DNA from 2 places in the Paenibacillus sp. J31R122 genome. Region 2 is predicted to be linked to the other one. Evidence: a T-box and tRNA genes for the amino acid it is inferred to sense, from the RefSeq annotation. Region 2 holds a T-box; the other holds one or more tRNA genes.
What was found. A T-box is a leader RNA that pairs with one kind of tRNA and senses whether it is charged. The one in region 2 lies ahead of metG (methionine--tRNA ligase), so its partner is inferred to be a tRNA-Met.
Positions count from the first base shown of each region.

Region 1: it encodes a tRNA-Met, which carries the amino acid that the T-box ahead of metG (methionine--tRNA ligase) is inferred to sense. The anticodon was not compared.

Region 1 is NZ_JBWDNM010000001.1:717,733-734,228, reverse strand. It holds gene AC0YN7_RS02880 (phytanoyl-CoA dioxygenase family protein) at 1-939, opposite strand, end outside; gene AC0YN7_RS02875 (helix-turn-helix domain-containing protein) at 1,215-2,027, shown strand; tRNA gene AC0YN7_RS02870 (tRNA-Val) at 2,773-2,848, opposite strand; gene AC0YN7_RS02865 (S-layer homology domain-containing protein) at 2,983-3,939, shown strand; gene AC0YN7_RS02860 (uracil-DNA glycosylase) at 4,006-4,692, opposite strand; gene rnhA (ribonuclease H) at 4,705-5,358, opposite strand; gene AC0YN7_RS02850 (hypothetical protein) at 5,402-6,010, opposite strand; tRNA gene AC0YN7_RS02845 (tRNA-Leu) at 6,052-6,137, opposite strand; tRNA gene AC0YN7_RS02840 (tRNA-Ile) at 6,158-6,234, opposite strand; tRNA gene AC0YN7_RS02835 (tRNA-Met) at 6,272-6,348, opposite strand; gene AC0YN7_RS02830 (hypothetical protein) at 6,459-6,626, opposite strand; gene AC0YN7_RS02825 (ABC transporter substrate-binding protein) at 6,845-8,347, opposite strand; gene AC0YN7_RS02820 (ABC transporter ATP-binding protein) at 8,353-9,228, opposite strand; gene AC0YN7_RS02815 (ABC transporter permease) at 9,234-12,155, opposite strand; gene AC0YN7_RS02810 (efflux RND transporter periplasmic adaptor subunit) at 12,159-13,232, opposite strand; gene AC0YN7_RS02805 (ABC transporter ATP-binding protein) at 13,198-13,926, opposite strand; gene AC0YN7_RS02800 (methyl-accepting chemotaxis protein) at 14,143-15,870, opposite strand; gene pyrE (orotate phosphoribosyltransferase) at 16,056-16,496, opposite strand, start outside.
Region 2 is NZ_JBWDNM010000007.1:84,847-101,342, reverse strand. It holds gene AC0YN7_RS13235 (metal ABC transporter ATP-binding protein) at 1-497, opposite strand, end outside; gene AC0YN7_RS13230 (metal ABC transporter solute-binding protein, Zn/Mn family) at 558-1,568, opposite strand; gene metG (methionine--tRNA ligase) at 1,927-3,918, opposite strand; T-box leader at 4,119-4,404, opposite strand; gene yidD (membrane protein insertion efficiency factor YidD) at 4,464-4,706, opposite strand; gene AC0YN7_RS13215 (Fur family transcriptional regulator) at 4,706-5,143, opposite strand; gene AC0YN7_RS13210 (hypothetical protein) at 5,218-5,442, opposite strand; gene AC0YN7_RS13205 (hypothetical protein) at 5,478-5,678, opposite strand; gene AC0YN7_RS13200 (Hsp20/alpha crystallin family protein) at 5,830-6,303, opposite strand; gene AC0YN7_RS13195 (spore germination protein) at 6,417-6,644, shown strand; gene AC0YN7_RS13190 (spore germination protein GerPB) at 6,641-6,844, shown strand; gene gerPC (spore germination protein GerPC) at 6,887-7,546, shown strand; gene AC0YN7_RS13180 (spore gernimation protein GerPD) at 7,597-7,806, shown strand; gene AC0YN7_RS13175 (spore germination protein GerPE) at 7,793-8,221, shown strand; gene AC0YN7_RS13170 (prenyltransferase/squalene oxidase repeat-containing protein) at 8,405-10,273, shown strand; gene AC0YN7_RS13165 (glycoside hydrolase family 15 protein) at 10,354-12,321, opposite strand; gene glgA (glycogen synthase GlgA) at 12,303-13,766, opposite strand; gene glgD (glucose-1-phosphate adenylyltransferase subunit GlgD) at 13,809-14,921, opposite strand; gene AC0YN7_RS13150 (glucose-1-phosphate adenylyltransferase) at 14,918-16,084, opposite strand; gene glgB (1,4-alpha-glucan branching protein GlgB) at 16,101-16,496, opposite strand, start outside.

The DNA.
Region 1 (16,496 bases), on a different contig from region 2:
CCCCATGCCCATCATTCGTCGTGATTGTCCATCATCACTATGATCGCTAAGCTCAACTTCTGTACCAAACTTCGGTGAAGCAAAAGGCATATGAGAACTTCCCCGCCCTAAGATATGGAGATAGTTTGCAGAATCCCCTTCAAATGGTTCCCCATGATTCCAGGGTATCCACGAACGTGCATTACAATAATGTCCGACAAAAGACTTGCGGAACCTATCTGTTGTCTTGTTCGGATGTGACCGATGAAGCAAGTGTGAATCGAAGAAAAGGACATCCCCTGGCTGCATTCTTATCGGAATCGGAGGATCATATTTCCCAGCGATTTTTGATAAGGTGTTTACTTCATCATCGAGGTGGCTCGCATTTTGAATAGGATTAAGATCCGCAAAAGCATCTCTCGAGTGAAGGGATACAGATGTTAAATCAGGAGGATAAATTGGCTCATTGTTTGAACCTGGAACGACCCACAAACAGCCATTCTCTTCATCTACAACGTCAAGCGCTACCCATGCACCAACCAAAGTATCTGGGTTTGTTGGAATATAGAAGGAATCCTGGTGCCAGCCTTGACCTCCACGACCTGGTGGGTTGAAGAATAGCATACTCTGTAACGCAACAACATCCGGGCCAATCAATGCCTCTATAACATCAAGCAATTGCGTATGGAGAAGTGCCCATTCAATAGTTGGATCAATACGATGAAGCATATGCTCCCGGGTCAAATCTTGAATCTGTTGATCGATCGCCACACTGCTTTCAGAACCTGGAGCTTTTTTTTCAAAGCCTTCAATTGTATGTTTGCCCTCATACATATCTATCATGAGCTTGGCGATTCTCTGCCAATCATCACTGGCCAATAAACCTGGAATTAAAATATACCCGTTCTTTTGGTAATGTACATACTGTTCAACACTGACTAGATAGCGATCTCTACTCATAGAAATTCCTCCCTAAATGCATGTCCTTCAAATGGATGTTGCAATCGATTTTAGTGAATTTTCTCGCTTCCAGAGGCTTTCTTTATTGATTAACCAACCTCCATTTCTATGTAATCTATTTTATACCAGTGAGAGGTGAACCAGGAATGCACAAATCCTTTAATATGTATCTGAATTTGACATCTTCATTCACATTCTTCTTGTTTCATGGTAAATTTAGAGTTCAGTTATTATCTGTGAATGAAATAAAGAAATCAAACGAAAAGAGGTAGGGTATGGTAATTAATGATGAGTCGCTGTCACACTTGAATGTTACGAATACAGAGATCGGTACGATCATTTATCCTCCTGGAGGCACTTGCGGACCTCGTATCAAAAAGCATTACCAGCTAGTATTCCTACATTCGGGAGAGATACAAGTATTTATTGACCAAGTATCATTTAAAATAAAAGAAGGTCATGTCTTTCTTCTAGAACCAAATCACCATGAATATTTTGAATTCTCTAAGAACCAAGAAACTTGGCATCAATGGATCGAAATTCATGTAGATCAATTGCATTTGGATACCCGATTGAGGACTCTTCCATTACAGATTCCAATATCCGATGAAATGAATCAACTTATGAATTTATTATTAAATCTCCATCTGAAGGAACTCCACTCTGAAAATTCTTTGATCTGTAGGCTTAGCCTGTCAGCATTTGAGTTATTCATGATAGAATCTAGCATTCAGCTTCCCGCTTTTCAGCGGAACCCAATTGTAAGCGCAGCCAAGATTCTTATCCAATTACATTATACAGAGGATCTGACCGTAGCCTTACTAGCAAAAAAAGCCTTCGTTTCACCTGAATATTTAAATCGCTTATTCCAAAAAGAAACAGGTATGCCAGTATCAACCTTCATATGGAATTTCCGGGTTAAGAAAGGCATCTCATTACTGCAAAATACAGGCCTTCCTATTAGAGAAATAGCAGACCGATGCGGCTTTAAAACGGCAAATCATTTTGCACGCCAAGTAAAGGAAATGTCAAACTCCACACCATCAGAAGTGCGCAAAAGGTCCTGGACGGCTGGACGCGACATATAGGAGTATGATAAGTCATCACTTATTCTAGTTCAAATAATACCTACAACATGTATTTTCAATTTTTTTCAGCATTTCAACTCTCATACTTGTCCCATTCCTCAGTAATCGATGACAGCCAACTGATGACCTTCCAGCATGGCTACCGTACAGTAGAATAGATTGTCAGTAATCCGGCTTCACCATGGACATAGTAGGCCTGCTGCTGACGCGCCAGACTCTTATTGAGCTTCACGTTTCCAATGACGTCCCAATTTAAACCCTCTGTAAAGAAGATTTTCGCTGATGTTAGGCCCTTCATATAGTTCTGTACAGCAGCGACTATAAACGATAGAAAATACCGCACTCTATTTTTAGAGTTCTATTAATACACAGCGGCAAGTCAATGTGCTCTTCCAATCATGTACCGTCCCATAAGCCTGGGCCGAAATACGGAACTAAATACTAAAACAACACCAATGACTATTGTTTTATCAAGTAGTTGCTTGCTTGCAATCCAAAGCCTTTACTTGGCTAATAAGCGATTATAATGGAATGTGCTGGACATTAGCGGCAATAGTATAGATGTTAGAATAAAAAGCCGACCTATGTGCATTTGTTTATCCATTGAAGCAGAGCTTTGCATTCAAATTCATTAAAATAAACATTTTTACATCATATTTACATCAACGCTCTTTCATCCAATATTGCTTATAAAAATAAAAACAAAAAAAGCCTTGCTGGACAAGGCTTTACGAGTTATAAGTTATGGTGATCTGAACAGGGTTCGAACCTGTGACCTCCACCCTGTCAAGATGGCGCTCTCCCAGCTGAGCTATCAGATCATATTAGCGACAAGTAATAATATATCAGGATTCAAAACTTAAGTCAATAGTAATTTTTTCAAAATGTTAAGCAACAATATGACAGTGAGTTGCGTCAAATAAGTGCTGCAGCAAATTAAAGAAGAGGTGATCGTATGAAGAAGCGACCGTTATTAATTATGACTTTAGTAGCCATGATGCTTTTGACGCTTGGACAAACCGTGTGGGCATTTAAAGACGTAAACAACGATCCAAATGCACAAAAAATTGCTGAACTAAAAAAGCTAGGTATAATTAACGGCAATACAAAGAATGATACATTTGATCCACAAGGAAAACTAACCTACGCGGCTGGCATTTCCATGATCGTACGCGGATTGGACATCAACATTGACCATATTCGCTTCGTTAAAGCACCAAAAGCAAGCGACTCTTTCCCTAACATTAAGGATGATGCTTGGTATTCCGATGCCTTCATTATTGCTAGCTTAAACGGACTTGAAATTCCTAAAACAGTAAAAGCTAGCGACAAAATGACGCGCGAGCAGTTTGCTCACCACTTATTTAAAGCCATGATGAAGAAAGGCGACTATGCCTTTACTGAAATCTTCATGCTGATAGAAGACGAGGGTGAAATCAATAAAGAGTATATGGACAGTATTCAAAAACTGCTCATCAGCAAAATTGTCACGTTAGATAGCTCGAACAAGTTTTATCCGAAGCAAGCCATTACACGCAGCGAAGCAGCTGGATGGCTTTATGACGGCATCAAATTTGTAAAGGAGACCACTCCTATTCCTGAATTACCTGAGCAACCAGCCCTTGATTTAAAACTATCTGTTACCTCTGTAAACGCTGATGTGAACAAAGTAACCATCAGCACGCAAGTTGCACATCCTGGTTATGGTATTCGTATCGCCTCTATAGGTTTCGAAGGTGATAAAGCCATTATCTATGTAGAAACGACACTGCCTGATCCAGATAAAATGTACCCTCAAGTCATTACAGACGTTCAAGTATCTACTTATGTAGATGCTAAATTAAAACCAGTGCTTCCAGAATCAATGGAACCAAGTAATTCAGGATCCAGCACAGGCATCATTGCGGAATAGAGAACTAAGGCTTCTCCACTTATCTGATTATTTAATCAGATAGAGGAGAAGCCTTTTTTCTTCCTGTCAGTGCACCTCTAGCTCTGAAATCGTCCAGTCTACAGCAGCTCTACCAACACTCTCAAGATAGGTATTCGCTCGAGAGAATGGTTTGCTGCCAAAGAAGCCCTTTCTAGCCGCAAACGGGCTCGGATGCGGCGAAGCGATAATATGATGCTTATCCACATCAATGTTCGCCGCCTTCGCTTGAGCATGCTTACCCCACAGTATAAACACGACAGGCTCGTTACGCTCGTTTAATGAGGATATAATCCGATCCGTAAATTGCTCCCAACCAATCCCTTGATGTGAGTTAGGAGCCCCCTCCTCAACCGTCAGCACCGTATTAAGCAATAGCACCCCTTGCTTTGCCCATGAATGTAACGATCCATGCTCTGGAATTGAACAGCCTATGTCATCATGCAGTTCTTTATAAATATTTTTTAGTGATGGAGGAATTCGAACTCCGGGCTGCACAGAGAAACTTAATCCATGTGCTTGTCCAGAACCGTGATACGGGTCTTGACCTAAAATAACAACGCGCGTTTCTTCATAGGGCGTGTAATTTAGAGCGCTAAATATGTCCGAAATTTCGGGATAAATGACAGCTTCCTTCGATCGCTCTACTAGAAAAGCCTCTATCTTCTTGAAATATGGTAGGTTGAGCTCATCTTGTAAAATGCGTGACCAATCGTTATCGAAATGAATAGACAAAAAAATCCCCTCCTATTTCCTGCCGAAATCCGCTCTAATTTCCCCCCACTCTTCTGTATTCCACTTCAATATTTTATTATCATACTTATTATTGTGAAGCCAATCCGTTGCCCAGTCCGTCAAAGCCCAAATCTTCGCGGTCGACGCGTCGCGCGGCAATGTCGAGGCCGTCTTCTTATTGCGAATCCAACTGAGCGCAGTTCTAGAGTCACTATATATCGTTTGAGTGGAGCCCTTTTTCTTCAAATAATCGAGTGCATGCACAACTGCAATAAACTCGCCTAAATTATTCGTTCCATTTGGAATCGGTCCCACGTAGAACAAAAGGTCACCCGTCTGCGTATCAACCCCTTTGAACTCCACAGGCCCAGGATTACCTCTCGTCCCTACATCGACTGAGATGCTATTATAATCGATTGTTTGTTCGCTTACTATAGATTTCTGCTTCTTTCCTTCAGTGTATGGCTTAGCCTTACCAGAGGCCTTCTCTTGTCCCCAGTAGCCCTTCCAGCCTTCCTTAAAAGCAACAGCCGCTTGCTGAGCTGATTCAAATGATTTGAATTTTGCTCCGGTAAATCCGTTCACCTGCTCCTGGCACTCTTTCCACGTTGTATAAATACCAGGTCTGTTGCCGACCCATACGACATAATGCTTACTTGCTGCCATTTACACGACTCACTCCTTCGTAACTGTATATTTTGATATCTATTTATTTTAACGCTACATTTTTATCAAACCAATTATAAAAATAATCATGAATAAACTGACCAACTATACTGTATGGAGCTAATTCTTCCTCAACAAACTGATCCTTACCCCTAATACTAAAATATAACCAAAGAGCCACAGCCTCTGAAAATTGCTCTGAGCTGTATTCTACACCATTCCGCAGGTCAGCGATATATTGCATGCAATCGTCCATCGCTACTTCACCCTCACTATTAAATTCTTTTAGTTTTATTTTAAAATAAGTATAGAGCAATAGGAAATTTTTATTTCCTGATAGAACAGTACTAAAGAGTGCAGTTGAAACAGACGCAGACATAATTAGCAACTTCCATCGCTCACCATTCTCAACAATTGTAGGATCGTTCTTAAATCTCTCCAGCAATTCGTTATGTAAAGAGTCCTTTAATGCAAAAACTTGCGCATAAAGCTTGCGTGAGCTGTCCTTTAACTGGGCATCAAACTTATCGTCTCTTATCAAATAATCCGTCCCCTTCCGTTCTTTATTATAACGCATATGTCTTGAAAGAAAAAAAACCCTATTTCTTAACTTGTAATTAGCAAGTCGAGAAAAGGGATTCTTTTCTTTCATATGTACTTCTTAAAACTTGGTACTGCTAGATTGTTCAGGTATGCCGAGGACGGGAATCGAACCCGTACGGTGGTCACCCACCGCAGGATTTTAAGTCCTGTGCGTCTGCCAGTTCCGCCACCCCGGCATGGAGATAAGCTTTACAAATGGTGGGCCCTGAGGGACTCGAACCCCCGACCAATCGGTTATGAGCCGACCGCTCTAACCAACTGAGCTAAGGGCCCTCGAAAACGTATATTTCAACGTAGTCATCGAAAGGGTTGGTTGCGGGGGCAGGATTTGAACCTGCGGCCTTCGGGTTATGAGCCCGACGAGCTACCGGGCTGCTCCACCCCGCGACGTGTTTCCATTTGATTTGAAGCTTATTGAATTGGCGACAAGAATTACTATACTATATTCGACCGTTTTAAGTCAAGCATTTTTATAAATTAATTTAAAAACAATTTTTTCATGGAATAAATCGTACACCGTATCGTCCTTTTCTCGATCGAAATACCTCAACTTCATTTGGACATTCGTACCCGTATATCCAATAATCATTTTCCATACGTTTGACAAGGCACCCGGCTTGAAACTTCGTTTCATATAGTCGGACCCAATACACCCATCTTAACATCGAACCCCTCCTGATGCATATGCACTCCAGTATTTTTCGCCGATTGATCTTAACTTATTGTCATTAGAATGCCCAAATTCGGATAAATCAAGCAAAAGAATTCGAACATAATCTGCCTTTACTTCGTTACTCCTAAGTGATTGAAAAGATCAATAAACAAACAGAAGAGCGACCCAACGACATTTAAGTCATTGGGTCGCTCTTTGACATTTAAAAGTTTATCTCATCATTGGACTAATGACGCCGCCTCCGCCACCTGTCGGATTATTCTTTATCTCTTCAAGGATAGCATTTCCTTTAGTCTCCCATTCAGCAAGTGCCTCTTTTGCAGTCTTTGTTCCCTTCAGCACTTCAGCGAATAACTCATAGGCAGGCTGCTGAGCATTCCAAATTCCTGGTTTTTCATTGAAAATTCTATCCGCGTTCGAATTAGTTGGTGGCAGTGGCTTTAGAGTAGTGAAAGCGTCCATATTGTATTGCAGTCCGCCAATTGGCTTCAGAAACTCTTTGCGAGCAACCATCTCATACAAACTTCTTGATTTCAGCTTAGCCCACTCTTTACTGTTCGAGTATTTAATAAATTCCCAGGCATCCTTCGAGTTCTGTGCATTAGCATTAATTCCCATTAGTTGATTTAGGCCAATACTTCCTCCCGTGGTAGGATCACTTGGGTTTGTAGGCACCGTAACGACATCCCAATCAACTGGTACAAAATCTTTTATTTTCGAAGCGTTGTCCGAAGCTTTCTTAAGCTCATTAATATAGTAATATTCACCTATTGTCATGGCAACTTTACCTCTAATGAACAAATCACCGTAGAATGGATCGTTGCCATCCGTTTCGCTTCTCTTCTCGTTTATTAAATTAAAGTATTCTTGATTTGGTACAATATTATCTTTATGAAGCGAGGAAACACTGTTCCATACTGATTCCCACTGATCGCTGTTCACAAGCATTTTCTCGCCTTTGTCATCCCATGTCTTCAACTGCAGAGCTTGGCCGTAGACTTGAGTGTCGTTAAATCCGTCAGACTGCCAGCGATTAAATGAGAAGCCAAACTGACGGTCTACCCCTTCTCCTTTAGCCACTTGACGAGCTTTGTTAAGCACGTCATCCCATGACATTTTGTCGGTTGGAGGCTCGATACCCGCATCTAAGAACATCTTTTTATTATAAAAGAGTGCGGATGAAGTAAAGGTAGGAGTTAAAGCATAAATGTTGTTATCTCCCGCTGCTTTGATTCCGTCGATTACAGTCGGAACATAATCGGTCAAATCAAATTTATCCTGTTGAATGAGTGGGTCTAGCTGCTGCAATAAATTGTCTTGTGTCATTCTACGCAGCATATTGTAATCCAGTACAACCACGTCAACTGGGTTTTGGCCCGTCAGCATTTCTTTCATTTTTTCATACGGGTCTGGTTGTTTTTCCTGTTTTTCTGGATCAGTTTGTTGATACCGTTGATCATCATAACTGATGGCTCCAACAATTTCAAATTGTACGTTTGGATGTGTCATTTCAAACATATCAGTATATTGTTGACGGAAATAAGGCTCATTCTCCGCTCCGCCATACAATACGCCAATTCTCAGCACGCTTGTCTCCGCTGACTTGTTCGAGCCGCCGCTACATGCTGCAAGTAAGCCCACAGACAATGCTAGTGTTAAGCTAAGAGCTGCAAATTTGCGAATACGTAAACCAGGAAACCATTTGTTATTCATTCGATTTAACCCCCCAGTGATTTAGGCGGAGTAATAACTATCCGCTCTCCGTCAAACTCCATTGTCGCTTTGTCTTTAATATTCAATGCAGATAAATATTCTTTAGGCACCTGCAAACGTCCGACTTTATCGATGACGACAAAAGCCTCGTGCACCGACTGTAGTCCACTCACAGTTGGAATTTCAACCTCGCCTATTTTTGGATTACGTTTAATAAACTCAGTGCTTGTAAGTCCATCACGAATGGCAACAACTCGATCTACTTTGCTTGCAAGCGTCAAATCATGTGTAACAATTACAATCGTTATTCCGATTTCTTTATTAAGCCTTCGGAATATGCCCATGATTAAATCGGAGGTCGCTGTATCTACAGACCCTGTCGGCTCATCCGCGAGCAGAAGCTTCGGTCGGTTGGACAATGAGATCGCAATAGCAACCCTCTGCTGCTCACCCCCAGAGAGCTGATGCAGCTTGTTATGCATGCGCTCCTTCAGCCCAACCCACTCCAGCAGCTGCTTCGCATACGCTCGATCAACCTTACCAGATAGCATCATCGGCATTTCTACGTTTTCCAATGCTGACAAATACGGCAGTAGGTTACGCGCATTATTTTGCCATATGAAACCTACTGTTTCGCGCTTGTACTCCACAAGCTCCTCTTCTGTAATCTTCAGCAAATCCCATTGACCGACCCGCACCTGTCCAGCAGAGGGCCGATCAAGACCACCTAACGTATTCAGAAGTGTCGATTTACCGCTGCCGCTATTCCCTATAATGGCCATTAGCTCGCCAGCATTCACCTTCAAATTAAGGCCCTGAAGCGCTACGACTTCAAGATCATCCGTTTTGTAAATTTTCACTAGTCCTTCGCATTCGATCATAGCCGTTAACGCTCCTCTCCCATTTTGACCGCTTGATGCACTCTTAGCCTGCGAATATGCAGGAAGAGCAGTAACGCACCGGTCAGCATCATGAACCCTACAACGATGAAGAGCTGGTTCGTATCATTGGAGTCAAAGACTACTCTGAACGGAGGAACCGTTTCTGCAACGTTTTCGGTTGTCTGCAAGAATGGTAGGAAAAGAAGGCTGACAGCTTTACCGATCAGAACACCAAGTCCTATCGCTAATCCGGCTGTGAACAACTGCTCTAGAAGAAGCATGCCTGTTAACTGTTTGCGTGATAAGCCCATAGCCCTTAGCACACCGAATTGAACGACCCTGCCTGACAAGTTAAAGAACCAAAATAAGACGTATCCTGCTAAAGTAATAACGACCGAAACGAGAAAGCCGAGACTTAATATCCCAAAAACTCCGCCTCTGGAAGGATGTTTCGCTTGCGAAATAAGTTCGCTTCTTACGTCCTCCACTGATGCTAGCTCAATACCTGATTTTTGCAGAGATTCAATAATAGGTGCAACCTTCGCGTCAGGCTCCATCTTCAACCATACTTCATATGGCATCAGTGGAAGCTGATCGTAAAGATAATCTAAGTTCGTAATGATAAACGGCGACTTATCAGGGTATTGACTCGGCCAATAAGGAAGAATTCCTGTTATTGTAAACTCGAGCATGCCTTCAGGGAAGCCCACTGATACGATATCGCCTAACTTCAGCTGATACTTTTCTGCCACACCTGTAGGAATAAGCGCACCATGCTCATATTTGCCTAAATTATTCAGATAAATGTTAGGATGAGCAGGATACAAATCATCACGGAACCAGGCTACATCGTCAAATTCTGAGTTATCGATACCCATAACTGTACCTTGACCAATCGACTTGCCTGACACAACGACATTGCCCTTGGTCTGCATGACACGTGCAGCTGCTTTAACACCTTCTAGCGAGCGGAAGAGCTCAAAAGGAGGTTCACTATATAAGACTCGTGTCGGTACGGTAGTACCTCCACCGCCGCCTCCGCCAGGTCCTCCGTTTCCTGAACCACCTCCTGTGCCGCCTCCTGATCCTCCGCCAGCGCCACCTCCGCCTCCTGATCCTCCGCCTGAACCGCCGCCAGTTCCTCCGGTTTTAGTAATTTCCGGTGATCCTTCCCAGACGGTTTGAACGATAACGTCGGTTCCATATTTATAAAGGATCCGTTCAGTTGAGTTCAAATCAATCGTTCTAGCGGCAGAAGCGTTGTAAACGCCAAGTCCAAGCGTCAGAACCAATAAAATCATAATCGGATAATAGCCCTTAGTTGAGCGCGATAATTGCGTTAATGTTAAAAATAGCGGTACAGGTAAAAATTTGCGGCCAAGCCAATGAAATAGCTTTAGCAACCAAGGAAATAATCTTAGGAAAAATAATCCTAATGCAAAAATCGCCAGCGCTGGTACGAAAAACAGAAAAGGCTGAACATTCAGCTGATCCGTAGTCATTCCAGTCTGAAACGTCAGCATTTGACGTTCATTAAACATGTACCAGCCATAGCCGGCAGCAGCTAGCAGCAATACATCTAAATACCAGCGTTGCCATACGGGTCTACGATCGGAGCGAGCAAGCTCTTGCTTGTAGCTTACGATAGAAGAGCGAGCATACATGATAGCTGGAATAATAGTTGCAAGCAGTGCTAGTAATACGGCTGCCCCGCCTGCAATAATGGCCTCTGTAGAGAAGCCGACAGGAATGGATTTACGGCTGACGAACGACAGAAACCCATTTGCTGAACCGATGCTCTTCGCCATAAACCATCCAATAAATGGTCCTATCGCGAGCGCAACCGCTCCTAACAGCAAACCTTCAAGCAAGTAAATCCAAATGATTTGTCTTGTACCGGCTCCACGACTTCGCAGAACGGCAATGTCACTTCGCTGCTTATCAAGAGATTGACGAGCATTCATTGCAATAAAGAAAAAGACCATAGCAAGCATTGGTGCCGCAAGAGTGAACAACAACGTTTGCAGCTGCAAGCTTTGCTTCTTAAACTCAGTGAGCGTAGAAGCGAATGAGATTTCCACCCTTGTGTCTTTAAGGCGCTGATATAACTCAATATTGAGTCGCTCCAGCGTTCTGCCAAGCGGTGTTAATTGACTGGTTTTAATATTTGATAAATCAAACGCATAATACCAGCCTGCGTTGTGAAGCGGAATATTCTTCTTGGCAAGCAGCAGCTTCATAAAGGCTTCTTCACTGATTTGAAATGTGCTCAGCATGCCTTCAAGGCCTTGATACCAATAAGGATCCGTATCAAGCAATGGCTTAACTGCCCCGACGATTTTGACCCTTAGTGTAAGATCAAGTCCGCCGTATACCGGATATTCAAACACATCACCGATATGTATATCATTGCGGTACATTGCTTCCTCTAACATGACGGCTTCCAGCAGCGATTCGTCGCCCTCTGTATTTACAAACCACCGACCTTGAGTCAGCTCTGTCTTCCCTTCCAACCCAGACATCGTCATAATTGACATTTGTCGATTGCGTCCGGCATCAACCTTAGAAGAATCCTCTGGAGTCACCTCAGAGCTTCTAATCGAATAGCTCTTTACGAACGTTTCAAAAGGAAATCCGAGTTCTTTCGGAACATCCGTAGTGATGTATCTTTCTAGCTCTGACAATGCCGGTAAATCCGTTTTCCCGCCAGCGGGTGACTGATACCGCATTAACAAAGAACCCGCAGGTAAGCCTACGCTCTTCTGCTGCAGCGATTCGGCTACAACCCTTTTTAATGCTCCGTCCGCATACATCGGTATGCTGGTTGCAAAAGCTACCGCTAAGGTCAGTCCCGCCAACGTACTTATGGTTAGCCAGCGAGTGTTCCACATTTTGCGGAACAAAAAACGAAACAGCGGAATTCCCATTGGCTATCGACCTACAACTTTCTGCCCCGGCTTTAACCCTTGCAAAATTTCGATCTGCGTCGAGGTCTGTTGACCTACTTCCACATCAACTTCACGTTTGCCATCAGCTTCAACTACCTGTACATAAGTACGGGAACCAATCGTGCGTAACGCGGAAGGAGGAATAACAATAGCATTTTCTGTGCGCTTAGTAATAATATTAATCGATAGAGGCGCGCCTCTATTCAATCCTTTTGGCAAGTCTTTAATATCGACAATGAGAAAGTCCTCTGGGCGTTCAGGCTTCACTTCACCTGGCATCCCCCCCATGCCTCCACCGTTATTCTGTTCCTCGCCTTTAATAGGCAGCTGCTTTATTTTACCTTTGAAATTGCCGACATTGCTAATGTTGACAACAACCTCCATACCAACTGCTACTTTCTCAAGCTCGGTTTTCGTAAGCTTTGCTGCAGGTGTTATTTGACTTGTATCTGCTACGATCGCAATCGGAGCGTATTTTTTTATGACATCACCCTTTTGAACGTTTAATGTAACGATCGTGCCATTTAAAGGGGAGGTTAAACTCGCTTTGCCTATTTCCTCTTCAAGATCAAGGAGTTTTTGCTTCTGTTCTTCGAACGCAATCGATTTCTCTTCAAATTCAATCTGGTCCATCTCATCTCGCTGACGAAGAGTCTCTTTCATCGCAATTTCTTCTTTCTTAAACGCGATCTTCGCCAATCGTAAGTTTTTGACCAATTCATCTACATCAAGCTCGCCAATTACTTGACCAACCTTAACGACATCACCTGTTTTTACATAAAGCTCTTTCAAATTTTTTCCATCCATTGTGAAGAAAAGCGTTTCTTCCTTCATTGAAATTAATTTTCCGATTACAGGAACCTTCGTCTCGAGATTTGCTGTCGTTACCTCATACTCCGGTTTTTTTGATATTTGAGCTGGTGCTATCTCAGGCAGCACTTCCTCTTCCTCTTCCTTCGGAAGTAAAGAACAACCGCTGGTAAATATTAAAGAAGCACTCATTACAACAACTATTGAACGTTTAAACAAACTTTCCGTCCACCATTTCGTAAACATGGTCGGCAACCTCCAAAATCGTAGGATCATGTGTAGTCATGCAAATCGTAACTTGTTCAGTGCGAATTATATTTTGAAAGACCGCCATAATTTGTGCCGACATCCCCGAATCAAGCTCGGCCGTCGGTTCATCCGCCAGCAGGAGCATCGGCTTATGCGCAATTGCTTTAGCAATGGCTACACGCTGCTGTTCTCCACCCGACATCTCAAATGGGCGATGATGCATTCGTTTCTCTAGCCCTACTAGCTCTAGACACTGAGCAACTCTTTCCTTCCATTGGCCACGCGGTATGCCAGCCATTCTAAGTGATAGCTCCACATTCTCCCAAGCAGACAGCAAGGGCATAAGAGCAAACGCTTGGAAAATAAACCCCATGTCCTTACGGCGCACAAGAGTTCTCTCGTTATCGCTCATTTTGTCGAAATGCTTGCCATTAAACCAAATTTCACCCTTGCTCGGCGTATCTAATCCACCCAAGCAATTCAATAACGTCGTTTTTCCTGAACCTGATCTGCCTCTTAGCATAACTAACTGCCGAGGCTTCAGTTCCATTTGAATCCCTTTCAGTACATGAAGCGGCGAGCCTCCCACTTGGAAAATACGCTCTACATTGTTGACGATCAGCAGCTTGCTCTGTTCATCATCCGTGACTCCTAGCTTCGTGTTTTGTTCAGTTTCTTCCGGAATTGCCATGAGCCCCTCCATTACCCCCTTCGTGAACAGGTACAACAAAACTTACTTCGTAAATTTCGCAATTGTAACTTTCATAATTCTAATCTTACATGATAGACGAAGGACATGCGTAAAAAGTTACGTCTATTTCATAAATTTAGCAAAAAATATTTACAAAAAAAACCTGCCCTCAGCGGACGATAAAACTTCCAGCTAAAAACAGTTTTTTTTCGACAGTTAATTCACTTTAAAATGGGAAACCGAACGGTTTAGTTCGCTTACGATCTCATTCAAATGCGATGCTGCCGTATTTATATTTTCCATAAGAGCCAGCTGTTCCTCTGTTGCGGCAGCTACATTTTCTGTTTTATCAAAATTAATCGCTGCGCTAGAAGCCGACTGTTCCATAGATGCGCTTACTTCTTGCGAACTTGCCGACATTTCTTCTGTAATTGCCGAGGTTTCAACCAGCTGCTCCGTCATTTTCAAAATAGAGGAAACAATAACATCCAGGTTGTCCTTTACTTCGTTTACACGCGCACTGCCTCGTTCTATCTCTTCTATCGTCTGAACCATATAAGAGGAGGCACCAGATATTTCGCTGCGCGTAACATCGACTAGCTGATGAATGCCATCTGCTGATTCAAGTGAATTTGCCGCAAGCTTCCGGATTTCTCCCGCTACCACTGCGAAGCCTCTTCCATGCACCCCCGCTCGTGCTGCTTCAATAGATGCATTGAGTGATAAAATATTGGTTTGATTAGCAAATGCAGTAATGTTATCAGCAATTGCCCCAATTTGCTGTGATCGATTTTCCAAAATACCAATCGTATTCGACAGCTTCGAAATCACTGTTTTTACTTCTGTCATTTGATCAACCAAACGTAACAGTGCGGCTTGACCTTGATCTGCTTGATGCGATGTAGTAGTAGAGTGATCAGCAATCGCTGTTGTATTTTCCGCAATACGTTGAATTCCAACTGTCATCTCTACTATTGCTTTAGAAGTTTCCTCTGCACCGCGAGCTTGAATCTCCGTTCCATTCGCAACCTCTTGAATATTGTGCGCGACATGCTCAGCAGCGGCTGATGACTCCAAGGATGCTGTCGACATTTGCGTTGCAGATTTGTTTACCTCCATCGCATTAACGAAAATACCCGATATGAGCTGCTTCGTCACATCAATCATATGGTCGACTGACTTTGAAATGATGCCAAGTTCATCCTTGCTATACTTCTTGTCCGGCAGGACCATTAAATCCCCTTCGGTTACACACTGCATCTTACTAACAACACTTCTGACAGTTCTCATTATTTGTCGAATTGTAAATAGTGTTGTGCTGATTATTAACAAGGAAACGACAATGATACCGGTAAAAATACTAAGTTGTGTTTGTTTTAGCTTATCTTGTATCTCTCTAATTTTGCTTTTGGCGTATGCATCGACATTTTGATCAACTTCATCGATCCCTGATCTGCCCACCTGAAAATTGTTATCCATTTCTTTATTTCTAAATACCGAACTACCATCGGATGCTGCTTTCAAAGCCGCTGCCGACCAAAAATTAAAATTAGCTTTAACTTCAATTAAAATATTTCCGATCTTTCGCTCAGACTCACCATATGCTAGGTCTTGGAGCTGCTTCTTACTTATTATTGTTTGTGCTTCTGAGATTCCCTCATCTACTTGCTTAATATTGTTCGCTAATTCTTCCCGAGCAGCTTTTGCTTCCACTTGATCCAGCGTTCCCGATTCCACCTTCAGAAAGGCCACATATGCCTGATACATATCTCTGTCGGCATTTAATATAAGGCTATTAACTTCATTGGACGTCTCATAAATTTCATCGGACATCTCTTTAAATGTAGAATTATTTTCGCCAAGCAAAAACAATCCCGTGAACAAATAAAAGCCTAGTGGAATTAAAGCAAGTAACGCCAGCCTCACTCGTAATGATAAATTCATTAATCTTTCCCGCCCCTCAATTCATAGAAACCCATACACTCTGTATATCGGAAATCTATAGGTATTTCGGAAGATACACAGATCATTTTCAAAAAAAATAAATGTCGAATACTGTCTTATTTCCACAAAAAAAAGCACATTCACCATTGTCGGCAAACGTGCTCTCGTACAATATTGTAAATCACTTAATTTCCGAACGATTGCGGATTACTTCTCCAAGCTTGCAGTGCCGCAACATCCTCAGGATCTACTTTCCCTAGCTCTACAGCCGTTTCAATAAGTGCGCTATAATTGGATAACGTCTGAAGCGGAACTTGCTCCGAAGCGAATGCTTGCACGGCTTGATCAAACTCATAAGTAAATATCGCAAGTACTGCCAGCACTTCTGCCCCTGCTTCGCGAACGGCAAGCGCCGCTTTCAGCGAGCTTCCGCCTGTCGAAATTAAATCCTCGATAACAACAACCTTCTGGCCAGGTAGAACACGCCCTTCGATCTGGTTCTGCTTGCCATGTCCCTTAGCTTTGTCGCGTATATAAGCCATAGGCAGATTAAGCTTTTGCGCTACCCATGCCGCGTGAGGAATGCCTGCTGTTGATGTGCCGGCAATGACCTCTGCATCCGGATA
Region 2 (16,496 bases):
CTAGCGAGAAACACGCGCTGTTGTTGTCCACCTGAGAGCTGACCAATACGTTTATCGCTTAAATCCTCAATTCCCATAGCGTGAAGCGCATCTTCGCATTTCGTATAATCTGCCTGGGTCACTTTTTTAAATATTTTATTCCGTCCAAAAACCCCTGATAAGACAACCTCGCGAACAGTAGCTGGAAATAATGGATTAAAGGAGTTCTTCTGCGGTACATAGCCTATCCGATCCCACTGCTTAAACTTGCCAACTGGCTCTCCAAACAAACGGATTGTCCCGCTGGTAGGCTTTAGCAATCCAACGATCATTCGAAGCAGCGTTGTTTTGCCCGCGCCATTCGTACCGATTAACCCGATAAAGTCACGTTCCTTTACCGCGAAGCTAAGATCCGAAATAACGGTCTGCTGCTGATAAGAAAATGAGACATTCGACAATGAAATAACCTCTTGGTGACAACTCACATCGGCGCTTGGTATTTTATTTGGTTGTTGCATATTCTTTCTCCTCACAGCAATACGGAGCTGAGACCAGCTCCGTATTCACGCCTTTTGTCTCTATTGTAATGCTTGCAGCAGATTTTGCAAGTTTCGTTCCATTAGTGTAAGGTAGGTTTCTCCTGCTTTCTCCTGATCCGGTGTCAATCCTTCAAGCGGGTTCAGAACCATTGTATCGACATCGGCCTCGTCAGCCAATGTCTTTGCAAGCTGATCCGATACGAGCTCTTCAAAGAAGATATATTTTACATCATTCTTCTTAACAAACTTCGTGATTTTTAATAAGTCCTGACCGCGAGGCTCCGCATCTGGATTAAGGCCCATGATTGCAATCTGGTTTAACCCGTAGTCTCTTGCTAAATAACCGAAAGCATGGTGAGAGACGACAATGTCTTTACGCTTTGTCTGAGCAAGCTTAGTCGTGTAATCAGAATCTATTGCTTCCAGCTTCAACTTAAGTGCATTATAGTTTTTCTCGTATACCGCTTGGTTGGCTGCATCAGCCTCTATTAAGCTTTTTTTCACATTTTCAGCTAATATGAGTGCAGATTTAGGACTAACCCATGTGTGGGGATCCACCCCTACTTCATGTTCATGCTCATGGCTTTCTTCTTCGGCATGCTCTTCTTCTGTCCCGGTAATCAGTGGAATGCCATCGCTAATTTCTTTCGTAACCACCTCGCTATCCTTAGACAAGCCTTTAAGGAAGCCATCAACCCATCCCTCTAGTCCTGCTCCATGATAGAGAAACAATTGAGCCTTCGAAGCTGTGTCCAAATCACGACTCTTTGGTGTCCAATCATGTGGTTCAACACCGGAAGCTACTAAATTAACGACCTTCACATGATCCCCGCCAATTTCTGAAGCCAAATAATATAAGGGATAAAAGCTAGTCACAACGCTTAGCTGTTGCTTCTTTGCCGGACTATCGACATCATTGCTTACATTAGATTCAGCTGGGTCTTTAACATTATTAGTAGTATTATTTCCGCATGCGGCTGTGAAAATTAGAGTTGCTGCTATGAGCAAACTAAGCGCTGAAAAACGGAAGGTCTGGCTTGAACCTCTCATTTGGTATACTCTCCATTTCTTCTTACTAGTCTTGTTCGTAATCGTTATGATTACGCTTTGTATTATACGATGCGAGTTATGGGCTGTCAATATAAACAATTATTCTAATTTGAATGTATTCATAAGTATGGACTAAGAAGTTTGAAATATGACCTATCCCAGCAAAAAAAGGTACAAATGATGGAGGTGTCATTTGCTATTCACTTTTGAAAGTCCATCCCATTTGTTGCAGCTAGCCATAGTATTATTAAAAAAAAGCTGTAAGCACCATTAAGTGCTTACAGCTCATTTTCTTGTTAATTTGCACCTTTAAACTGCTTTCCCGCTAGCAGCTACTACTGTTGCCGTAGTTACTCTGCTATTTCACGATAGCACCATTCGGCATCTCTTCTGGCACAGTTGCAAGCGTTAGCTGGTCTCCGTGCGACGCTGCCAGAATCATTCCTTGTGACCATTCACCGCGCAGCTTAACAGGCTTCAGATTCGTTACGCAAATCACCTTGCGTCCAACCATTTGTTCTGGCGTATAAAACTTCGCAATACCGGATACAACTTGTCGCTGCTCATATCCAAGATCAAGCTGCAGCTTAAGCAGTTTATCTGCCTTATTTACCGGCTCTGCTGCTATAACCTGCGCCACTCTAAGCTCTACCTTAGCAAAGTCGTCTATCGCAATCTCTTCTTTACTTTCCGGCTCGGGCTGTTTAGCCGCACTGGTTGAGTTATTCTCTGTACTCGCAGCCTCCGTTATCTGAGGCTGCGCACCTCCGCTCATTTCAGCGGCAATAAAAGCAACCTCGTCTGCTGTTTCCAGGCGCGGGAACAAAGGCAAGCCCTTGCTCACTTTAGTACCCTCAGCTAACCGTCCAAACTGCTTCATACTCTCCCAAGCTGTCAGTTCGCCTTGCTCTAAACCAAGCTGCTTCCACATTTCGCGAGGCGCGTGCGTCAAGAACGGCTGCAAAGCAATAGAAATGATACGGAGTGACTCTGCCAAATGGTACATAACTGACGCAAGCTCTCCGCGCTTTGATTCATCCTTAGCAAGTGTCCAAGGCTGAGTTTCATCAATATATTTATTCGTACGGCTAACAAGCTGCCATAATGAAGCCAAAGCTACGGAGAACTCCATCCGCTCCATAGAAGCTTCTACTTGGATAATGGTTTCTCCCGCAAGTGTCTGCAAAGACTCATCGAATGCCGTAACCGAGCCTGCAAATGCTGGAATAACACCGTCAAAATATTTATCGATCATCGCAACTGTACGATTCAGCAAATTGCCAAGATCATTAGCTAAATCAAAGTTAATGCGCTCTACAAAATTTTCCGGCGTGAACGTACCATCTGCTCCAAACGGTACTTCTCTCAACAAGTAATAACGAAGTGCATCCAGCCCGTAACGGTCAATCAGCATAACCGGATCAACGACATTGCCTTTAGACTTCGACATCTTGCCATCTTTCATTAACAGCCAGCCGTGCGCGAACACCTTCTTCGGTAGAGGCAAGTCCAACGCCATCAGCATAATAGGCCAATAGATCGTATGGAAGCGTACTATCTCTTTACCAACCAAATGGACATCAGCCGGCCAGAAATTGCGGTATTTCTCATCAGAACCATCTTTGCCGTAGCCGAGTGCCGTAATATAGTTTGACAATGCATCGATCCATACATATATGACATGCTTAGGATCACCAGGCACTTTAATTCCCCAATCGAATGTCGTACGTGAGACTGCAAGATCCTCCAGACCTGGCTTAATGAAATTATTGATCATCTCATTTTTACGTGATTCAGGTTGTATGAATCCCGCATTGTCCTCATAATGCTTCAGCAATCGATCCGCGTACTTGCTCATGCGGAAGAAATAGCTTTCTTCTTTAACGAGCTCAACCGGACGGCCGCAGTCTGGACAATTACCGTTTTCCAGCTGACGCTCCAAGAAAAACGACTCACAAGGCGTACAATACCAGCCCTCATATTCACCCTTATAAATGTCATCCTGCTTCAAAAGCTGATCAAAAATTCGCTCAACAGACAGCTTGTGTCGCTCTTCTGTCGTACGAATGAAATCATCATTAGATATTTCAAGCTTCGCCCACAGCTCTTTAATTCCGACGACGATATCGTCAACGAATTGCTGCGGTGTTAGATCCTTCTCCTTCGCCTTACGTTCAATTTTTTGTCCATGCTCATCCGTACCGGTCAAGTACCATACATCGTAGCCGCGAAGTCTCTTATAGCGAGCCATCGCATCGCCGGCAACTGTCGTATAAGCATGACCAATATGCAGCTTATCGCTTGGATAATAGATCGGTGTTGTAATATAAAACGTATCTTTTTTTGTCATCCCAAAAGACCTCCCAAAGTTTAGTGAAGCAAAACACATTTCGATAGTATAAGTCGTCACCCGCAAAACTCAATCGTAAACGGCTGTCTCCGACCATTTTTTACGGGAAAAGCATTCGTTTCGTTGAAATATATAAGCACATTTATAGGTAAAAACCTATAAATTCTTATATATAAAAAAACGCAAAAAACTCCCGTCCATCATGGGACGAGAGCTAATACTCACGCGGTACCACCCAAATTTCTATCATGACATTCGCAAAGATATTATCCGAACGAGCCATGAAAGCTTCGTGTGCCGCCCTTATTGGCGGCAGTCGCCGTTAACGCAGCGCTGCGTCGCTCCCTTACTCAGTCGTAAAAACACTAAGCTTGAAAGTGAATCCTCCCGGACCATTTTCCAATCGTATCCCTTGCCGGATTTCAGCAACTTTACCGGCTCTCTGCTAAGGGCATTCCATTGTACTTATCCGTTCATCAGATATATGGATGTATCTATGACAAAATATACCGAAACAACGCCCTAGTTGTCAAGCTAATAAGCGCCTAGCTGTCTTTAATCGGGGGAACTGGATCAAACCCCCCGGGGTTAAAAGGATGGCAACGAGCAATCCGCTTAGCCGCGAGCCAGGAACCTCTTGCCGCCCCATGCATCTCAATTGCTTCAAGCGCGTACATCGAGCATGTCGGATAAAAACGACAAGTGGGCGGTTTAAGCGGCGATATTACTTTTCTATAAAAATGGATCGGTGACTGCAAAACCCGTCGTATTACAAGCTTTTTATCCATTACGGCTGACTTGTAGCCGGTTCATCCTGCACGCACTCCTTGCAGTATCCGAACACCTCGAATTTATGTTTCACAACACGGAATTCCTCTGGAACAACGGTCTGCTCCATCGGGCAAAATGTAATCGGATAAGTGCGACCGCATTGCAAGCAAATCATATGATGGTGATGATCATTCTCTTTGCAGTGCAGCTTGAACTTGCCGCCCTCCTCGAAGATAACCTGTTCGAGCACACCAAGCTCTTCCATCACTCGCAAATTACGATATACCGTATCAAAGCTTAGTCCTGTATATGATCTACCCATATACTCGTAAACCTCTTTTGGAGCTAAATATCCCGTAGTTTCCGAAAATAGCTTGGCCAGCGTCTTTCGTTGATCTGTTATTCTTAGTCCTTGACTAGCCAACCGTCGTATAATGTCTTCCATCGTATGCAATTGTCTAACCCCCGAGCCTAAAAGTTTCTATCTCCATAATGACGAAAAAAAAAGCTCTCGTCAATGAGAGCTTACTAGCCATTTACTTTCATATTGATAACAAAGCTAGCCGCCATCGCCGCGAACATGATGATGGATAACAAACCAACTAGCTTCCGCCTGCGATTTAAACGCGAAATGTGCTCTGCATTATTCAATTTGCCCTTCGCTACCGAATAAGAACGATGTATAAACAGGAAGATAATAATCGAAACAACAAATCCTATATTAAATAAAAACCACATGAGCGTCCAGATCAAGCTAATTCCCCCGGTCTTATTCGACTACAAATTTACTATAAAAACCACTTGTTTAATATAAGCATGAAAGCGACAAAACTAATAACCGCAGCTCCGAAACAAAACCAGCCTGCGCGAAACCGTTGCTGAAACATCCGCAAAATACCAAAGCTGAGCAAACCGAAAATAACTAAAATAAAAATGGCACCTAGTATGAATAACGAAGCAGACACGCTGCTTACATCGACTAACGACACCTCATACACTCCCTTTTTTTGCAATATGTACACGTCAATAGACATTATAAAGGATTATAGACGCATTAGCCAGTTGCAAGAACAGTCAATTTCGTGACAAAAGAGAGTACATATCGTCAGATACGCACCCTTCTTAACCCAAGAACCGCCTCTACCATCTAATGATCGCTTCATGATAGGAACGAAGTGGCGGTCTTTTTTTCAGCTTGACCTTTAACACATCATCCTTGATAAGGGTTTGACAAACTCGCGGCTTAACCAACTTAGGAAGCTTGATCGTTTCTGTCTTCCCATCGGGTAGCCCCTCTAGTCGTAGTTGGTCCTCACGCACAAATAATTTCAATTGCTCCCGCTCAAAGCCGTCCGGTAAATTTATTTTCACATGGACAAAATGGCGAGTCTCCGTAAAGCTCGCAGAACCTGAGCCGATCATTGCACCCGCAGCTTCCGGTAAGGCCTTGGTCATCATTTTGCGCACATATTGTTCCACCCAATTCGGCTCTCGCAGCAGCTCAAACCCCTTTGGCAGCTGTTGCCTCTCCATCCACCGTTCCAGATCATCCCATTTTGATGCCACAAGTAAACACCCGCCTTCCAGCACTCCTGCCAGTATATGCGCCTGCATTCATTTGGGCTACTTCTATCCGCGGAACCTCTAGGCGAATGCCGCATAAGATGTAACAAGTAATACTTACGCATTCAATCATCATGTACTCATCAAAATAAAGGGGGATGCTTATGCCAGCTGTCGTCGGTTTTGTCAAAATTATTAGCATTGGCTCCGGCTCAATCGTCCAATTCGGTGATGCTCTAGAGGTCTCACCATCCAGCAACTCTAAGACGTACGCGGGATCTGGTTCATTCTTAACGGGAAGCTTAACAAACTCTAATAGCGCTGTCAGCGCTACAAATACGCTTGATCCGGATTTGCAAGATAACGCGGTAAATGAAGCAAGTGTGCTATGAGTTGGACCATTCATCAGCAAATAACCATTCACGTGCTCCGCGTAGACAGTGTGGCCAATAGCTCCGTCCTTCAAGTCGGCAGCGCTGGTTCAATCCGTTCGTTATCTCAGCTCTATAATACAGGCGGGTTCCAAGGTCCTGCCCCACAGCTTGGAGTAGAAAATCCGCTTTCCTTCGTACCTCTTCCAAATCCGACATAGTCAGAACAATAGTCGTATAACCGTAGAAGGAGGAATGCCATTATGCAGCAGCCAGCACCCTTATCGCCGTGGCAAGCCTGGTCGCTTGAAATACAGCAGAAAGTGACATCACAGCAAGAACAAATTGACAATTTACAAAATCAAGTTTCTGTATTGTGCGATAAGCTGAAGCAATTTGAAAATCGCCCTACTTATCACATAGATAAAATTGAATATAGTTTTGACCAATTAAAAGTAGAAAAACTTGACGGCACGCTCAATATCGGAATGACTGCACCTGGTGCTGGGGCCGGCGGGGGTGACTCTTTTCCAGATAACATCGAGCAGTTATCTTTACCAACGCAGCAAGCATACCCTATCGCCAGTCCGGCCATAACACCAGCATCCGGCCCTTACAATGATATTCATGCCAAAATGAATCAGTATTTAGATATGCGGGCTCCGCAGAAGCTGCTTACCTATGAGAAGGAGCTTGGCATTCCTTTAGACCCCTATCATCGCCGCATCGTTATCGAGGATATCCGCAAGCAAGTGCCTTCGCGTATTCAATATTATATGCAGCGAACCAATGACCCAAATGATCAACAAGTTTCACATGAAGGCGAAGAGTTAGTTGATTTTGTACTTAACAAAACAACCAGAGATACCGATTCAGCTTTACTTGCTTATATGCGACAGCTGCAAAACGGTAATCAGCAATAAGCAATGCCCCGCTATTGAAGAGTTACAACTTTTTCTGAGGAGTGCAGCTAATGTTCCATTTCCACGTCGTTAACCACTCATTATCTGTTGGACAGATTGACATACTCGGCGTATCAAGCGCCTCGATGCTGCAGGTTGGAGACACCGATTGCGTTAATTTATACTCGATGTTTGATACACCCCCTGAATCTGTCATTATCGGTCCTTTAGCGCCGTTTCCACTGCCCGAGGACGAGAGTGTTGTAGTTGAGGAAACGTAACATGACAATCTGTGTTCGTACGGCGAGTATAGGTTCTATTTACGTAATAAGCTTAGCTCAGTCTGGAATTTTACAGATCGGTGACCGTTATGAAACGAATGCCAAACTGCGAGCTTTAGCCGTTCAGCGTCAAGAGAGTCATGCAACCGCAGGCGAAGTTTTTTTTGAATCCTATCGAATGTTCTCTCTTGATCTTCCCGAATTGACAAAAATGAATGTCGGAGAAGGTGAGGTCGTTCGAATGATCCGCACCTTATGCGATCCAAGAATTATCGTCGGATCAATTCATGTCACTGCAGCTGGTTCTTCAGCAAGCATTCTAGCAGGCAACGGCAAATGTTATCATGCTGATTCTCGTATTAAGCATATTCGGCAATATCCGAAGCCTCAACCAACTCCAACTATCGGTTGTTAGGGGACTATCATGTCCCCCTCCCTCCTCGATATTTCCTCACAATTGACACGATCATCTAGAAAAAAAACAACAAAACTCATTTTTTTGAGTTCATTATACCGGGACAAGCTATATCTCCGACTTTCAATCCCCTATTCAGCATATACATGAAGCAACTACTGAAGCAAAGGATGGACGCTGCTTATGGATATGAAACGGATCCACGAACAAATCGAACGTTTGACTGCTGACTTAGAGCGGCAGCAGTCACCTGACGGAGCATGGCGAATGTGCTTGGATTCTGGGACGATGACCGATAGCTATTTCATCATTATTTTAAGACTGCTTGGCCGAACAGATGAATCGTTCATTCATATGCTCGCTTCCCGCATTGCTTCTAAACAACAGCCAAATGGTTCTTGGAAAATATACCCTGATGAAATGGATGGAAACCTTGAGGCTACTTCTGAGGCTTGCTTCGCACTCTTGTATGCCGGATATTATGCGGCGTCTGATCCGCGAATACTGCTAGCTAAGCAATTTATAAAAGACAAAGGCGGCTTATCCGAAATACGCAACCTATTTACGCAAGTATTGTTTTCCGCAACAGGACAGGCAGAATGGCCCTATTTACTGCGTATACCATTAGAAGCGTTTTTTTCAAATCTAGGTATTGGCCTGGATCTGTTCTCTCTCTCCGGTCACGCGCGCGTACATCTTATTCCAATCCTTATCATGTCAAACAAATCATTCAAACTTCGAACTCAATCGATGCCCGATCTATCTGATCTGTTCCTTGGCAGTACTCATACGTTCACGAATGACACGACATGGATTTCCGCTCTTAGTGAAATTATTGGTTCTTTGCCATTGAACAGCCTTCTCCCTTTAAACTCTCCCTCTGCAGTAGAGCAAGCAGAAACGTTCCTTTTCGAGAGAATCGAACCTAACGGTACTTTACTTACTTATACTACGGCAACAATGCTCATGATACTAGCGCTGCTAGCATTAAACTATGATAACAACTCCTCTGTCATTAATCGTTTAGTACTTGGTGTTCGCTCGCTCCTTTGCAGTGATAGGTTCCATATTCAGATTGCTTCATCCGAAATTTGGGATACAGGCATGCTCAGTTATGCGCTAAGTGAGTCAGGGGTTTCTCCTCAGAGTCCTGCTTTGGAACGCGCTGGGGGCTATTTAATGTCGAAGCAGCAAAATCGTTCAGGAGACTGGGCCATTCGAAATCCAAACACGCCTCCAGGAGGCTGGGGTTTTTCCGATGTGAATACGATATATCCCGACGTCGATTGCAGCGCGTCCGCTCTGCGAGCAATAAAACCTTACGTATCACACTCCGACAGCTCCTATGCGGACTGGCAAAGAGGATTGAACTGGGTGTTGTCATTGCGCAATGATGACGGAGGATGGCCTGCATTTGAACGCAAAGGAAAGCAGCTGCCTGCAAGCTTTTTCACATTTGAAGGAGCGGCAGATATTGCGACAGACCCTTCGACAGTCGATCTAACCGGGCGAGTATTAAACTTTCTAGGAAATGAACTCGAAATGACCATCGCACACCGATGGATTGATGAATGTGTGCAGTGGATACTATCTCAGCAGACTAAAGATGGGAGCTGGTATGGACGCTGGGGAATTTCTTACATTCATGGAACAGGTGCAGCCGTTCAAGGAATGATAGCTGTCGGAGTGGCCGAAGACCATCCAGCGATCGTGAAGGCGGTCAATTGGCTGCTCGATATTCAAAACGAGGATGGGGGTTGGGGAGAATCTTGTCTCAGCGATCAAGTGAAACGATACGTCCCTCTTCACTACAGCACACCCTCTCAGACCGCATGGGCGCTTGATGCGCTGATCGCAGTACACTCGAAGCCAATTTCTGCGCTAGAAAAAGGCGTAGACGCACTGCTGCAAGCACTTGACAGGAGAGATTGGACTTATACTTATCCCACAGGAGCCGGCCTGCCTGGCAGTGTATATGTACATTATCCAAGCAATAACTACATTTGGCCGATGCTTACTTTGGCCGATGCTGTGAAGAAATACGGCAATTAAATATGACATCCAAAAAAAAAGAAACAACCATTTCCAGGCTGTTTCTTTTGTTATGAATACTTACTATCAAAACCAATCGACTAGCAGTTGTCTCTAAGCTGCTTATACTTCTCCGCATACTTGCTTACACTGTGTACGACCGTAGCATGCGACCAGGTAAGCGGCGCTACTGACATCGGCGTACCATCGTAAGGATTAAGCTGCTCAGGTAGTAAACCGCTTTGCAGCGCATGGTCAGAAACCCATTGCAAAGTGCGACGAGGTCCTTCCAGCTCTTCCAAGGTTTTCGCTGAATCGATCTCGAAATTAGCGACCCATAGGGTACAAATGATCCATGGATTACCGGGAATTTTATCGATGTCTCCGGATTGCTGGAAGTAATAATCGTTCGTGTAACGCGCGATGCCCCCGATATCGGTTTTAATTTGCAAGCCTTCCTTAATAGAAAGCATGGTCTGTATAACACGATAGTCATCGACAGGAAGCACGCCAAACTCAAGAACACCGAACACGCTGCTTTCAAGCGTCATATCCTTGACCCAACGATTGTCTTTCTGGATAAGACCTCGTGCGAATCGACCCGAGTCTTCGTCCCACAAGTGAGTAATGATACCGTGCTTAATCGCTTCTGCTGTATTTTTGTAATGATCGCTTCGCTCGTAATCACCAAATAATTCAGTGAAGTAAGATGCTGCCATTAGACCGCCATAGACTGAAGCAGCCGTATACGTCCAAATCCCGTAACGCTCCTCCCAGAGGTCGTAGCTGGGTTTTGGCAGCGAAAGGGAATGCTCCATGTATGAGCTGAGAAAGGTTGCAGCTTTGCGAATTAAGTTGCTGTACAAGGACTGCGGAAGCTCTATTACCTGATTGCGCGAATAATCCTTCCATAACGCGAACAGAACTAGCGCCGTTTCATCCTCCTGAATAGGCAGTCTTCTACTTCCTTGTACAATATATGGGTGCCAGCTAGAACCTACTGTTCCATCCGGATTGTACTTGTGATAGAGATATCCTTCCGGCGAGAGGGCTTGAGCACAGAACTGGAAGAAAGGCGCAATTACGCTCTGATAACCAGCCATCGACATGGCATCCGCAATTAGCGCACCATCGCGCGGCCACATATAGCTGTAATGATCGCGATTATATTGCAAAATATCTGTATCATTCGCTGCCAGTATCGCACCGCGCTCATCAACTTGAGTTCGTACAAGCAGAAGACTTTGCTTGAACATTTTCACCACATCATGCGGCAAATCGCCTAAGTCCGTCTCCGCTCTGCGCAGCCAGTGCTTCCAGTAAACGACCACGCGACTAAGAAGCTTCTCCGGATGATTCTCGTGCACATATTGATTCAATTCTTTCACTTCTTCTAAGTTTTTGCCGATTGACATCCAATAGTAAATAGTCTTTTCCTTGCCAGCTGGGATAATCGTACGAAAGCTGATCGTGCTGTCCACGGAGCCTTGAGCAATTGAATTACCCATAAGTACCCCGTCCTCTGCATCACGCCATGTCCCTTCAGCAGATTGAAATCTCTTAATCCCTGTCGAATACTGCATCATGCCGCCTTCATCAGAGAAACCATTAAACATAAAGTAATTAGACCGTTTATAATGATACAGCGTATGATTCTCAGGATAATATACCGCTGTATCTCCAACCTCTGAGCCGTCAATCATTAGGTCCTGATGGAAAAACAGCCTTACTTCTTTTTGCTCATAACCTTTGTTCCTAATCGCGACGCTTTTAATATAGATGCATTCCCGCTGATGGATACCGTCATTCATGTGAAGCTCAATACCTAGACCGTCGTGAGTAGCCGTTATATTCGTTACCAATGAATCCTCGATATAATCGAGATCAAATCTCCATGCCGGGTCATCAAGCCATGAAAAGACACCTTCTACCCACACGCCTAGACGACAATAATGACCTCCTACATGGTTCAATTGACCAACATAGGGATAATAGATATCTCGGATATAACAATGCTGATCTAAATTCAGAAGCATTTTGCCGTTGCCGATTACAAGATGACGGGCCATGGCTGTTTCTCCTTTCGATCCGGCAGAAGTTGAGAATACACCGAGAGATAGGCTTTTGCGGAACGATTCCAACTGTAATCTTCTTTGGATCCGTTCATCACAATTTGTTTCCATGCTTCTTCGTTCCGGTATACAGCTAACGCTCTCTGGACTGTATACAAATATTCATGCGCATTGTAATTGGTGAAGCTAAAGCCGTTGCCTTCGCCTGTATATTCGTTGTACGACTGCACGGTGTCCTTAAGACCTCCGGTCTCACGAACGATCGGAACTGAACGATACCGCAGCGCTAGAAGCTGACTGAGGCCGCATGGCTCGAACTTAGAGGGCATCGCGAACATATCCGAACCCGCATAAATTCGGCGTGCCATTCGGTCACTATAGCCGAGCCAAATCGCCACTTTTTCAGGATGCCTACTCGCTGCATCCTGAAAAAATTGCTCGTATTGCGGCTCGCCTGCTCCTAGTATAACGAGCTGTACATCTTCAGCAAGCAGTTCTTCCAACGTAGCCGCAATAAGATCAAAGCCCTTCTGCTCTACAAGCCGTGATACGACTCCAATGAGTGGAATCTCTTCCGACTCCGGCAAGCCCAACTCACGCTGCAGCTCCAGCTTGTTTTTCCTTTTACGGCTCAGAGAATTACGATATGGCGTATAGAGCGCCAAATCATTCATTGGATCAAAGAGCTCATCGTCGATACCGTTAACAATACCGATTAAATCGCCAGATCGGTAGCGAAGTAAGGAATCAAGCCGCTCTCCAAAATATTCACTTTGAATTTCTTGCGCATAAGTACCGCTTACTGTCGTCAGCTTGTCTGCATAGACGAGTCCACCTTTCATACAGCTGGCCGCACCATAAAACTCAAGACTATCCGCCGCAAACATTTCATCGCCCGCACCAATTAATTCTTTTAGCAAATCAATGCCGAACAATCCTTGATATTTTAAATTATGGATTGTAAAAACGGATTTCGCATAGGACCATGCTGGATCAAAGGCATACCTCGTCTTCAGAAGAAACGGTATAAGCCCGGTTTGCCAATCATGGCAATGTACTAAATCCGGTTTGAAGCCCATATAACGAACAGCCTCCATGACTGCAAAGCAGAAAAATACGAATCGCTCAGCGTCATCGCCATAGCCATAGAGCCCTTTTCTCTTAAAATATAATTCGTTATCGATCAAATAATAAGTGACACCGTCCAATTCACCCTTAAATAATCCGCAATATTGATTACGCCATCCAAATGACACCGTAAATGTCGCTATCAGTTCAAACTGTTGTGAAAGCTCCACTGGAATTTCTTCATACTTCGGCAGCACAATTCTTGTATCAACGCCTCGTTTATTCAGTGCTTTCGGCAATGCCCCAGCTACATCTGCAAGACCGCCCGTCTTAGCAAGCGGAACCGCTTCAGAGGTTGCGAACAAAATATTCATAGGCTCTTCCTCTCCTAATTACATTCTCTATCTCCATCTTTATTAAATGATTTTGCGTTTAGCCGCCAAGAAAGGCGAGCTCGTAGCACCGCGGATATCTCGATCCTCTTCAACTCTTACATCTTTATCAAGAATGCTATGTTGAATAAAGCTATTTTCACCGATGATTCCATTTTGCATAATAATGCTGTTTTTTACGATCGCACCCTTCTGTACATGCACCCCGCGGAACAAAATACTGTTCTCCACAGTTCCTTCGATACGGCAGCCGTTTGCAATTAGTGAGTTTGTCGCTTTGGAGCCAATCAAATATCGAGCGGGCGGCTCATCCTTTACCTTTGTATATATTGGACCAGGCTGATAAAACAATTCTTTCCATACTTCCGGCTTAAGTAGATTCATATTATTTTGATAATAGCTGCTCATTGTATTAACAACACCTAAATAGCCTTCATACATGTAGCCATATATATTCAGCTTATCCAGCCTTGAGAAAATAGCATGCCGCACAAGATGATCTTGACCCTGCGCCAACGAGGTTTCTACCAGTTCAAGCAACAGCTCCTTGCGCATAATATACATTTCCATAGAATTGATGTCGCTTGCCATACGACCGTAATGATCCTGTATGGCAGTGATTCTTCCGTCATCATCCATCTTCACCTTACGAGCTTTGCCCGTCAGCAAATTTTCCTGCTGCTTGCAAACTATCGTAATATCTGCTTCGCGATCAATATGAAATTGAATAACCGGCTCAAAGTCAATATTGCAAACCATATGACTGCGTGTAATGACTACATAGTCCAGCGTAGAGCGATTAAAGTAATCACGCTGCTGATAGAAGTGATAAAGATCACCGCGGCTAACTTCTTGAATATCATCCGATGCTGGCGGCAGGACAAACAATCCGCCTTGACGATGATGCAAATCCCAATTTTTACCGGATCCAAGATGATCCATTAATGATCGATATTTCGTATGAGCAAATACGGCAACCTTTGAAATGCCAGAATTGACCATACTTGACAATACAAAATCAATTAATCGATATCTTGCGCCAAACGGCACGGTTGCAAGGCAGCGTCCTTGTGTGAGACTCTCAAGTTCGTCAGTCTCATGAATCAGATTAATAACGCCCATTACTTTATGCTTCATGAGTGCTCCACCTCCCGCAGCAAATGATCATTTGTAACAAACTGATCCACGGCAACGATTGTAATTGCTTCGTCATCCGGATTTCCAATCGTAACTCCAGCCTGAATGACAGCACCTTCACCAATAATGGCTCTATATATGCGCGCGCCCTCTCCGATACGAACATTCGGCATAATAACAGACTCCGATATGTAGCTGTTTCTTGCAGCCTGCACACCATAGAACAATACGGATCGATTAACCCCGCCTTCCAGCATGCAGCCTTCATTTACTAATGAAGAGGTAACTACAGCATCCGCGCCAATATGCTGAGCCGGACGATTAGGACTAACGGAATAAATTCGCCAATCCGGATCTGATAAATCAAGCGGCGGCTCTTCCTCAAGTAAATCCATATTGGCTTCCCATAAGCTTTCAATGGTCCCAACATCCTTCCAATAAGCCTTGAATGGATAGGAATGCAGCCGTTTTCCATCTCTCATCATCGCGGGTATAATATCTTTGCCAAAGTCATGACTAGAGTTTCTGTTTGCTTCATCGTATATCAAATACTTTTGCAAGACAGACCAAGTGAAAATATACACACCCATGGACGCAATATTGCTCGTAGGCGTCTTTGGTTTTTCTTCGAAGGCTGTAATTCGATCCTCATCGTCGATATGCATAACGCCAAATCTGCTCGCTTCTTTCCATTCCACCTCAATGCCAGCGACCGTAACGTCAGCCCCACTCTTCTTGTGGTGGTTTAACATCAGCTCATAATCCATCTTATAAATATGATCACCTGAAATAATGAGTACATATTCCGGGTTATACGGCTCTATGAAAGACATATTTTGATAGATTGCATTTGCTGTCCCCTTATACCAGACACCGCCCTTCTGTTTTACAAAAGGAGGTAAAATCGTCATTCCGCCGTCACGGCGGTCAAGTCCCCAAGGACTACCGATGCCAAGATACCGATTTAACTCGAGCGGCTGATACTGGGTCAAAACACCAACAGTATCAATACCCGAATGAGCGCAATTGCTAAGTGTAAAATCTATAATGCGGTATTTACCTCCGAAGTAGACAGCAGGCTTAGCTAAATCTTTCGTAAGCACGCCAAGTCTCTTTCCTTCACCTCCGGCGAGTAGCATTGCAATCATTTCTTTTCGGCCCATGGACACCAACTCCTTCTCAATGTGTGTCCCCCGGTTCTAGGATGATCATTAGGAATGTGAAGGGGGCAAGATGAAACGAGATACTTTGATTGTGACCGTGCCAAGCTACATTTTCGCTGCTGAATTCAAGCGGCGATTGTTTAGCTGTTCCTCCATATTGCGAGTCATTGCTATGAATGAAAGAGCGGTAAACACCTGGCTCTGGTACACCAACACGATATTGCGAATAGTCATTTCTAGAGAAATTAGCAATTATGATAGAGGAATCTGAATTTCCACAACGGATAAAGGATATGACAGATTGCTCTGCATTATGAACATCAATCCATTTAAAGCATTCTGGATCGCGATCTCGCTCCCATAGTGATGGCTGATTTCTATACACGAAATTGAGGTTTTTCACATAAAGGTG